One region of the Rhizobium sp. CF142 genome, then DNA from elsewhere that is predicted to be linked to it. Evidence: predicted binding sites of a transcription regulator. Region 1 holds the regulator's gene; each other region holds the start of a gene.
What was found. The regulator LexA, encoded in region 1, represses DNA repair genes until DNA is damaged. The targets are predictions, from matches to a motif close to TGTTCNNNNTGTGTTCNG.
Positions count from the first base shown of each region.

Region 1 (3,274 bases):
GAAGAGCGGTTCGCCTTGTCGAAGGAGGTCTTATAGACGAGCCCGATGCCGAGCTTGGTGCACAGTTCCTTCAACGTGCCGGCAACCATGAACGCATGGTCGCGGCTTTCCATTTCGCAAGCGCCGGCAATCAGCGACAGGCGTGCGGCATTGGAGAAGGTGACCTTGCCGGCGCCCTCGCCGACCGTCACAACGGAATTGGTAGTGGAGCTCATGATGTTTCCTCGAAAGCGAAGAGCACGCCCTGGCCGGGCGCGGGCTTCACCAGAATACGGTTGCCCTTGCGTGTGTAGGTCACCCCGTTAGCAGCCAAATGCGCTTCTGTCACGGCCAGATCGCCAACCGCAAAGAGGATTGCCCGGCCGCGCAGGCCGCGATCGATATCCGGCGTCGCCAGATCGAAATAGGCCTCCAGCCCCTGCGGGGTCATCAGGCTGATCTTTGCGTTCCCGGTGGGCACGTCCAGCCCGAAACTCGTGACATCAGCAGAAGCTGCTTTTACCGCCGAGCGAAGGAACTCGCCGAAGGCTGTCGGCTCGGAGGCTGCGAGCGCGATCTCGGCAATACCTGTCACGCCATTGGCGTGGGCCTCCAGCACGCCGCGATCGGCGGGAAGCGGGTTGATGCGTTCGACAGCGAAGAGAAAGAAATCCGGTGCCCGGAGGTCGGCAGCGAAGGCAAGCCGGAAGCCGGCAATGCTCTCCGTGCCATCCGGCATTTTCACAGGGCGTTCGAACTGCAGCACAGAACCGGCACTGATGCTGCCCTTCACGAATCGAGCATGTTCGTGCTTTGCATCCGCTGTGGCGAAGGCGATGGCGGACAGCCCCTCGCTGCCGCAGCGGAAGCGGAAAGCCTGATCGCGGGCCGTGAAGACATTGCCCTCACGTGCCGTCACCTCGCTCTCCTCGACGCTCGCAACACCGAGCGGCTCAAGATAGGTTTTGTCGGCAAAGAAAACGCAGGCATTCTCCGTGCCGAAGGGATGGCGGGCATCGGGCGCGACGGTAAAGCCCAGCTTGCCCAGCCTTTCGCGGGCTAGGTCGATATCGGTAACCGGCAAAACGAGATGATCGATCGGAAGCGTGTCTTGGCTCATCGGTTCTTCTCCCAGCAGTGACAAGGAGATGTGCTTCAGCAAGTCTCATGAAACAAGGCCAGACAGGCATAAGGGCGATAAAAATCAAATTCTCGACAGATTGAACAGAAGTTTTACGAAAATTTAGCTACTTGCGGAACACATATGGAACATATAGTGTCCGTTCTGGATTTGTTTCAAGACTGGGGAGACGCCATGCTCACGCGCAAACAACAGGAACTCCTTCTTTTCATTCATGAAAGGATGAAGGAGTCGGGCGTTCCACCGTCTTTCGACGAGATGAAGGACGCACTGGATCTGGCCTCGAAATCCGGTATCCACCGGCTGATCACGGCGCTCGAAGAACGCGGCTTCATTCGCCGGCTTCCGAACCGGGCGCGCGCGCTCGAAGTCATCAAACTGCCGGAAGCCTACAGCCCGAGCCTGCAGCCTCGGCGCGGCTTTTCGCCGAGCGTCATCGAGGGCAGCCTCGGCAAGCCCCAGCCCGTGGCACCTCCCGCCTCGGCAAAGCCGGCACCTGCTGCCGATAACGGCAATGCGGTCTCCGTTCCCGTCATGGGCCGCATCGCCGCTGGTGTTCCGATCTCGGCAATCCAGAACAATACGCATGACATCACCGTTCCCGCCGATATGCTCGGCTCCGGTGAACATTATGCGCTGGAAGTTCGCGGCGACTCGATGATCGAAGCCGGAATCTTCGATGGCGACACGGTCATCATCCGCAATGGCAGCACGGCCAATCCAGGCGATATTGTCGTCGCGCTCGTCGATGACGAGGAAGCAACGCTCAAGCGTTTCCGCCGCAAGGGCGCATCGATTGCGCTCGAGGCTGCAAACCCCGCTTACGAGACCCGCATCTTCCCGCCGGATCGCGTCAAGGTCCAAGGCAAGCTCGTCGGTCTTATTCGCCGCTATCACTGACCGGCGACAGATTAGCGTCTGCGAATGTGTTGCTGCGCCAATCATAGGCGCGGTGGCGTATCCAGGGTCGCCCCAATGTGTCGAATGCGGTTGCGACCTCAACTCCCTTATCGGTGAATCGAAGTTCGACAGAACCTGTCTTGCGCAGCGTCTCGCCGGTAAAGAGCAGCGCGCCGGAATGACAACGGTCGAAGCGCAATCGGACAGGGGTCACGACAATATCAGCCGTATCACAGGCTGGCCCGAGATAGGCAGCATTGTCGATGACGGTCAGTTTCTTTCCATTGCCGAGCAAGGTGGTGCACCAGGCGCCCTTCAGGCAGGAGAAACGTGACGACGGGCTAGTGGCGACTGCCTGTCTCATTGCCTCTCTGGCTTCATTCCGTTGATCGGGTGACAGTTGCAGTCTTTTGCCGTCAGGCGCAGTGGGCGCCTTGGCAGCCTGGAGCATAACCGGCTTCTGATGCTCTTCGACGGCAAGTGCCCTCTGCCATTGTTCGAAGATGAAGGCGGGCGGCTTTTCACGGTTCGAAGCCATCGCCTCTCCATCGATTATAGCGACCAGGCCGCCATCTTCAGAGATGGCGATGTCGGGCATCGCCTCCGACGGAAGCAGCACAACAGCGAGCGTTGAGACCGCGACAATTGCCGTTCCCATGTGCCGCAGCCGGGTTCTGAGGAGGGTCAGCAGCAGAAATCCGAAAACGGCGGTCGGGAAATACCAACCGGGCAAGCGACCTATATCTATGTTGCCACCCCATCCCGCTACTGCCTTTGCGATTGTGATCACCAGATCGAGCCCGAAGCCTGCCACCTGCCATAGCCAGCCGTCCAGACCAAAAGGCATCAGGAGCATTGCCAGCATCCCGGCCGGCATGACGATGAAGGAAATGACCGGCATGGCCGCGAGATTTGCCGGAAGGCCATAGGCCGTCAGCCGGTGGAAATGCTCGATCGAAAACAATGCCGTCGAGAAACCACCGATGAGCGACGTCAGGAAAACGCCACCGAAGAATCCGCCGACCATGACGAAGGGCTTCATGATCGGAAGTTTGGCAAAGGCATTCTCACGCATCGGCCGCCCTTTCCAAAGGTCGTATCCGGCGACCAGGGCAAGTGTTGCGGCGAAGGACATCTGGAAACTCGGCCCCAGCACCTCCGATGGCGAGACTGCGAGGATCACGAGAGCGGACAGCGCCACGTTTCTGAGGCTGATCGACGGACGGTCGAAGAAGACGGCAACCAGCATAATCG
Region 1 covers NZ_AJWE01000104.1:15,541-18,814, reverse strand. The annotation lists gene kdsA (3-deoxy-8-phosphooctulonate synthase) at 1-215, opposite strand, end outside; gene PMI11_RS24200 (VOC family protein) at 212-1,099, opposite strand; gene lexA (transcriptional repressor LexA) at 1,295-2,020, shown strand; gene PMI11_RS24190 (ComEC/Rec2 family competence protein) at 2,001-3,274, opposite strand, start outside.

Region 2 (3,274 bases), on a different contig from region 1:
CCGGAGATCTTCCGGCGGCTTGTCACCAAGAACAATCCTCCGCTGGTTCTCAAGAAGACACCGCACTGGATGGAAGCCATACGGGCGACACGCAATGATCTTGAGATGCCGGCACGAGAGCTGGTTCCCGAAATCGCCGAGATTTCAAACATGCTCGCGGCAGAAGGCGCGCTTTTCACCCGCATGTCCGGCTCTGGTGCGACCTGCTTCGGCATTTTCGAGACACCCGTTGCTGCGCTGCGTGCCGCTGAGCGTCTTCACGCGGCCCGCCCGGACTGGTATTTCCAGTCGACGGAGACTTTCGCAGGAGGTGCATGATGGCAGGCCTGGACGAAAAACGAGCTTTTATACCCCTCGGCATTGCGGTTCTGACCGTTTCGGATACGCGTACGCTGGCAGACGACAAATCCGGCGATACGCTGGTGGCACGGATTGCAGAAGCGGGACATCAACTGGTCGACCGCGACATCGTGCCTGACGACCGCGAGAGGATCACCGCACGCGTGCGCGCCTGGACTGAAGCCAAGGAGATCGACGTCGTCATCACCACGGGCGGGACCGGATTCACCGGCCGCGACGTGACGCCCGACGCGCTGGAGCCGCTCTTCGAAAAGCGGATGGACGGGTTTTCGGCCGTGTTCCATCGTATTTCCTACGACAAGATCGGCACCTCGACGATCCAGTCGCGCGCTACGGCAGGTGTTGCCAACGCCACCTTCATCTTCGTGCTGCCGGGCTCGCCCGGCGCCTGCAAGGACGCTTGGGACGGCATCTTGAAGGGACAGCTCGACTACCGGCAGATGCCCTGCAATTTCGTGGAGATCATGCCGCGGCTGGACGAACATCTCAAGCGCGGCGCGACGAAATAGACTGGTTCCAATAGCGGCATCGCTATGTCGCGAGGCCCGGCAGAGTGGGCATCGTTTCCCAGCTATCACCTGATAGCAGCACGCAGCTTATGCCGTGAACGTCCGTGACCACGAGAGTCCAGGTGCCGCTTTCGGCGGCATAGACCTCGAGAATGGCGTTCTGGTTAATCAGTCCGACCGCAGTGAGCTTTTCACCAAAGTTGCTGTCCAGGAAATTGACGATCTCGGATCGGCCTGCGCAACTGCGCATCATCTGCGATGCTGCCGGATGCGGATGCGCGATCACCAATGTCGTCAATATGACGGCCAGCAGGCCGTGGACCATATTGCGTAGCATGACGCACCTCCTTTCGCCGAGAACCCGGCAGAAGAGGAGATTTTCGCTGACCAGCTCTGCCGTTCACCGGCATTCCATGGCCATCCGTTGCGAAGCGAGGCGCTTCGGCGGCGCCATACCCAGATTATAGCGCGAAATCCTATTGGGCGCCATCTTTTCGCAATATCGAGGAGTGCAGCTACCGCGCGGCGCGGGCGACCCAGGAGGGAATCAATTCGCTGGAGAGTTGGCGTGGCTTCTGTGCCTTGACGAATTCGGCAAGACGCATGCCGCTCTTTGCAGCTGAAATGGCAAGTTTCTTCGGCATGAGCAGGCCGAGTTCCAGCGGCGGCCTGGCACGGCCGACGCGCTGGAAAAAGGGGCGGCGATAGCCGCGTGAGGCGGTGAAGCGCGCAGGAACCTTGTTCAAGGCCACATATTCCGAGACTTCGTCGATCCAGCCTGCCTGCGGTCTTGCGCCGGGTTCGACGAAGAGCAGCCATTCGCCGCGAGCGGAACGGATGATGTCCTTGATATCCCACTGCGAATGGAAACGGCAGCCGGCAGCATCCGCCACCCGCGAGGTGCCGTCGCGCGAGCCGTGATCGAGCACGACCACGTCGCTGACGAGGCCTTCCACGGCGCCTGCCACCAATACCGATAGAGTCTGGGCCAGCTCAGGTTCCTGATCCTGGCATTCAAGAACGACAGTCAACATTGCCTGTTTATAGAGCGCCGCACAAAATTTTGCCAGCACCACTTTCCCCATTTTGTTCTTGCATTGTTCTCCTTTTGCGGATAGGAATATAATCATCAAAACGAGCGGGGATCGAGCGTTTCGCCGCTGGAGAATCCAATGAGACCACAGTCCCTTGCAGGGCAGGCCGCATTTGCACCTGCCAATACGGCAGATATTGCCGACGCGATGATCGCGGCCTCGGGGCTGCGTATCGAGGTTGACCGGCGGCGTGGCCGCGGCGCGGGGCTGAACCCTAGCGGCCGCTTCGAGCCCACGCAGCGCGAGACCTTCGATGATGGCTGGCAGACGCTCGAGGAACTGCCGCCCTTCAAGACGGATGTGCAGATCGAGAAGCCACGCACGGCGATCACCCGCAACGAATCTCCCGATCTTTCCTTCGACCGGTCAATCAACCCCTATCGCGGCTGCGAGCATGGCTGCATCTACTGTTTCGCCCGACCGACGCATGCCTATATGGGCCTCTCTGCAGGACTGGATTTCGAAAGTAAGCTCTTTGCCAAGCCGGACGCGCCGAAGCTTCTGGAGCGCGAGCTCGCCAAACCTGGCTACAAGGTCCGCGTCATCGCGATCGGCACCAATACCGATCCTTATCAGCCGATCGAAAAGGAGTGGCGCATCATGCGGCAGATTCTCGAAGTGCTGAACAAGGCGAACCACCCCGTTGCTGTTGTCACCAAGTCGGCGATGATCCTGCGCGATCTCGATATCCTCACGGAGATGGCGGCGAAGAACCTCGTCCGCGTCGGCATTTCGGTCACGACGCTTGACCGCAAGCTCGCGCGCCTGATGGAACCACGCGCTTCGACGCCGACGCGCAGGCTGGAGGCGGTCCGCGGGCTTTCCGAGGCCGGTGTGCGCACGTCAGTGATGGCGGCGCCGATCATCCCAGCGCTCAACGATCACGAGCTGGAGCGTATTCTGGATGCCGCGAAGGCCGCAGGCGCGGAAGAGGCAAGTTATGTGCTGCTGCGGCTACCGCTGGAGGTGAGCCCGCTGTTCCGCGACTGGCTGCTGCAGAACTATCCTGACCGTTATCGCCACGTCATGTCGCTGGTGCGCTCAATGCGCGGCGGCAAGGATTATGATGCCGAGTTCGGCAAGCGGATGAAGGGCGCCGGGCCTTACGCCTGGCAGATCGCCCGCCGCTTCGAGATGGCGGCAAAGCGGTTGGGGCTGACCCGGCGAAGCCTTGCCCTGCGCGACGATCTCTTCGTGCCGCCAAATGGCAGCGGCGTGCAACTTTCGCTGCTGTGATTGTTTGCTTTACGCAATTCCGGACGCGAAACCGCTGCGCACTTTTGCTGGAATTGCTTTTGTTAACGAGCTTGC
Region 2 covers NZ_AJWE01000018.1:55,663-58,936, reverse strand. The annotation lists gene PMI11_RS05525 (4-(cytidine 5'-diphospho)-2-C-methyl-D-erythritol kinase) at 1-318, shown strand, start outside; gene moaB (molybdenum cofactor biosynthesis protein B) at 318-869, shown strand; gene PMI11_RS05515 (hypothetical protein) at 892-1,206, opposite strand; gene PMI11_RS05510 (glycosyl transferase) at 1,385-1,903, opposite strand; gene PMI11_RS05505 (PA0069 family radical SAM protein) at 2,042-3,199, shown strand.
Region 2: a site for LexA is predicted at 1,957-1,974, ahead of PMI11_RS05505 (PA0069 family radical SAM protein). Genes of this name have one in related genera too.

Region 3 (3,274 bases), on a different contig from region 1:
GGGAAATCTGACCATCCCGGATCGCGATGACTCCATCGCCGCCGAGCGTAACGATCAGCGTCTGGCCGGTCTCGGCATGCAGGCGCTCCAACGCCGCCTCACGGTCGCCGGCACTCATGTTCTCCTGTCCCGCCAGCCGCTCGAATTCGGTCTCGTTGGCAATGATGATGTCGGCCAGCCGACCGAGTCGCGGCGCATCCGGAATGAGCGGGGCAAGATTGAGAATGCTGGTGATGCTCTTGGCGCGAGAGGCAGCAAGCGCGCGCTCGACCGCTTCGACTGGAATTTCGAGCTGCAGCATGAGTATATCGCCCTCGTTCATGGCGTTGACGGCAGCCTCGGCGTTGTCGCCGCTCACCTTGCCGTTCGCGCCGGGAATGACCGCGATCATGTTCTCGCCGTCGCCACCGACAAGAATGAGGGCTGTGCCGGTCGGCCCCTCGACACGGTCGACGAGGGATAGGTCGGTGCCTGCGCCGTCGAGCAGTTCAAGGGCGCCCTCGGCAAAGGCATCCTTGCCGACAGCGCCCGCCATATGGACATAGCGGCCTGCTCGCCGGGCGGCGAGCGCCTGATTGGCGCCTTTGCCGCCGGCAGCCGTTGCAAAGCTATTGCCGGCAACTGTTTCGCCGGGCTTCGGCAGGCGCTCGGTGGTGGCGATAAGGTCCATATTGATGGAGCCGAAAACTGTGATCATGGCATGTCCGTCCCTTGCTTCGGGCCGCGACACTGCCGAAGCGATCACTCCTCGTCAACCACCCTGAGCTTGAGCAATCCAGTTCGGCTTTCGACGGATTTCGCCACCGGCTCGTTCTCGCGGGCCGGCTTGCTGTCGCCGCCTTCGAACTCCAGCGCTTCGATCTTCGCGCCGCGCTTGGTGAGCTTGTCCGCCGAGGTAATGATCTGGTCCACGTCGCGTTGCGTCTGGGAAAAATGTCCCTGCAGTTTACGTACACGCTCGTCGAGCCGGCCGAGATCGTCCATGAGGAGGGCGACTTCTCCCTGAATGACATGCGCCTGCGCCCGCATGCGCTGGTCTTTCAGCACGGCCTGAATGACCTGGATTGACAGCATCAAGAGCGAAGGCGAGACGATAACGATGCGCGCACGGTGCGCCTTCTGCACGATCCCTTCGAAATTTTCGTGAATTTCAGCGAAGATCGATTCCGAGGGAACGAAGAGAAAAGCCGTCTCCTGCGTCTCGCCTTGGATCAGATATTTCTCGGAAATATCCTTGATGTGAACTTCCATGTCACGGCGAAACTGCTGGCCGGCAAGCTTACCGGCATCCGCGCCGCCTGCATCGCGGATCGCGTTCCACGCCTCGAGCGGAAATTTGGCATCGATGACGAGCGGCGGTGCCCCATTCGGCATTCTGATCGTGCAGTCCGGTCGCGAGCCGTTGGAAAGCGTCTGCTGGAAGGCATAGGCGCCCATCGGCAGGCCATCGGCGACGATCGTTTCCATACGCGACTGGCCGAAAGCCCCACGCGTCTGCTTGTTGGAAAGAATAGCCTGCAGCCCGACGACATCCTTGGCGAGCGTCTGGATATTGTTCTGGGCAACATCGATCACCGCCAGGCGCTCCTGCAGCTTCTGCAGGTTGTCATGTGTTGATTTCGTTTGCTCGGTCAGCGTCGAGCTCATGCGCTGTGACATGCCGTCAAGCCGCTGATTGATCGCGTGATTGAGCTCGGCCTGCCGTGCACCGAAGACCTCCGTCATGGTCGAGATACGTCCCTGCATCTCCGCCTGGATTTTCAGAAGCTCAGCCATGCGCGCCTCGCTTTCGGCGGCGCGAAGATTGGCCTCCTCCGCCTCTTCGCGACGGATGCTGGCATTGCGAAAGGCAAACACGATTGTCACGAGAATGAGAACGGCGAGAGCGCCGCCAGCAAGGGCAAGCACGCCGGGGCTCAGTATCGGCAGGGAAATGGTGAGTGAGTCGGATGTCATGGTCATGCTGCACCATAACAAAATAAGCGGCAATATCCAGATCAAAACGTGAACAATCCACGCCATATCACCAATGCGAATGACGCTAATTTGCTGTAACGGAAGAAAAATCAGGCGCGCACTTAACGATTGCTAAACCATATTCGCCAAATCTGGCGCTGCAATTTCCCTCCGCATTCGCGCCAGATAGAGATCCCCCATGACTTCCCACCAGACCGACAATGCCCTCAGGCAGCGCCTTGACTTCATTGAGCTTGACGATGAGGCGCGCAAGAACCTGCGGGAGCTGCGACCGGCGATCTCGGAGCTTCTCGGCGGCGCACTCGACAAGTTCTACGGCAAGCTTGCCAAGACCCCGGCGGTCGCAGGTTTCTTCTCCAACAAGGCCCATATGGGCCATGCCAAGAAGCGCCAGCAGGAACATTGGGGCAACCTTTCGGGCGGCAATTTCGACGAGAGCTATGTGAATGGTGTTACGGCCGTCGGCCGCACCCATGCCCGCATCGGCCTAGAGCCGCGCTGGTATATCGGCGGCTATGCGCTTGTCATGTCGGAGCTCGTCCGCGGCCTCATGGAAAAGCAGTGGCCATCGCTCTTTGCCCGCCAGCAGGGAAAGGCGCTTGCCGAAAAGCTGACCGCCGTCATCAAGGCGGCGATGCTCGACATGGATTATTCCATCTCCGTCTATCTGGAAGCGCTCGAGGAAAAGCGCCGCGCGCTGGAAGAAGAACGCACCCGCTCAGAAGCCGATCAGGCGTTGGCACTGGAACATCTGCGCCGCGGCCTCGAAGCACTGTCGCGCGGCGACCTCGAAGCAACGCTTCCCTCCGATCTGCCCGGGAATTTTCGCCAAATGGCCGAAGACTATAACAGGGCCGTCAACGCTCTTCGCGAATCTTTCACGTCTGTCCGCACCACGTCCGGCCACATTCTCGAAGGTGCCGATGTGATGTCCAAGGCGACGGACGACCTCGCCTTGCGCACAGCGCAGCAGGCGGCTGGCGTCGAAGAAAGCTCGGCTGCGCTGCAGCAGCTCTCCGTCAGCGTCAGTCAAACCGCCGCCAACGCCGAAAAGGCGTCCGGCGCCGTGCGCGAAACGCAGGAGAAAGCCAAGAATTCCGGCGAACTCGTCACCAGCGCCGTTTCGGCCATGGCGGGTATCGAGAAGTCCTCCACCGAAATCGCCAAGATTATCGGCGTCATCGATGAGATCGCTTTCCAGACCAACCTGCTGGCACTGAATGCCGGCGTCGAAGCTGCGCGCGCCGGTGATGCCGGCAAGGGCTTTGCTGTGGTCGCGCAGGAAGTCCGTCAGCTT
Region 3 covers NZ_AJWE01000022.1:78,745-82,018, forward strand. The annotation lists gene PMI11_RS07170 (ribokinase) at 1-697, opposite strand, end outside; gene PMI11_RS07175 (DNA recombination protein RmuC) at 742-1,962, opposite strand; gene PMI11_RS07180 (globin-coupled sensor protein) at 2,156-3,274, shown strand, end outside.
Region 3: a site for LexA is predicted at 1,994-2,011, ahead of PMI11_RS07175 (DNA recombination protein RmuC). Genes of this name have one in related genera too.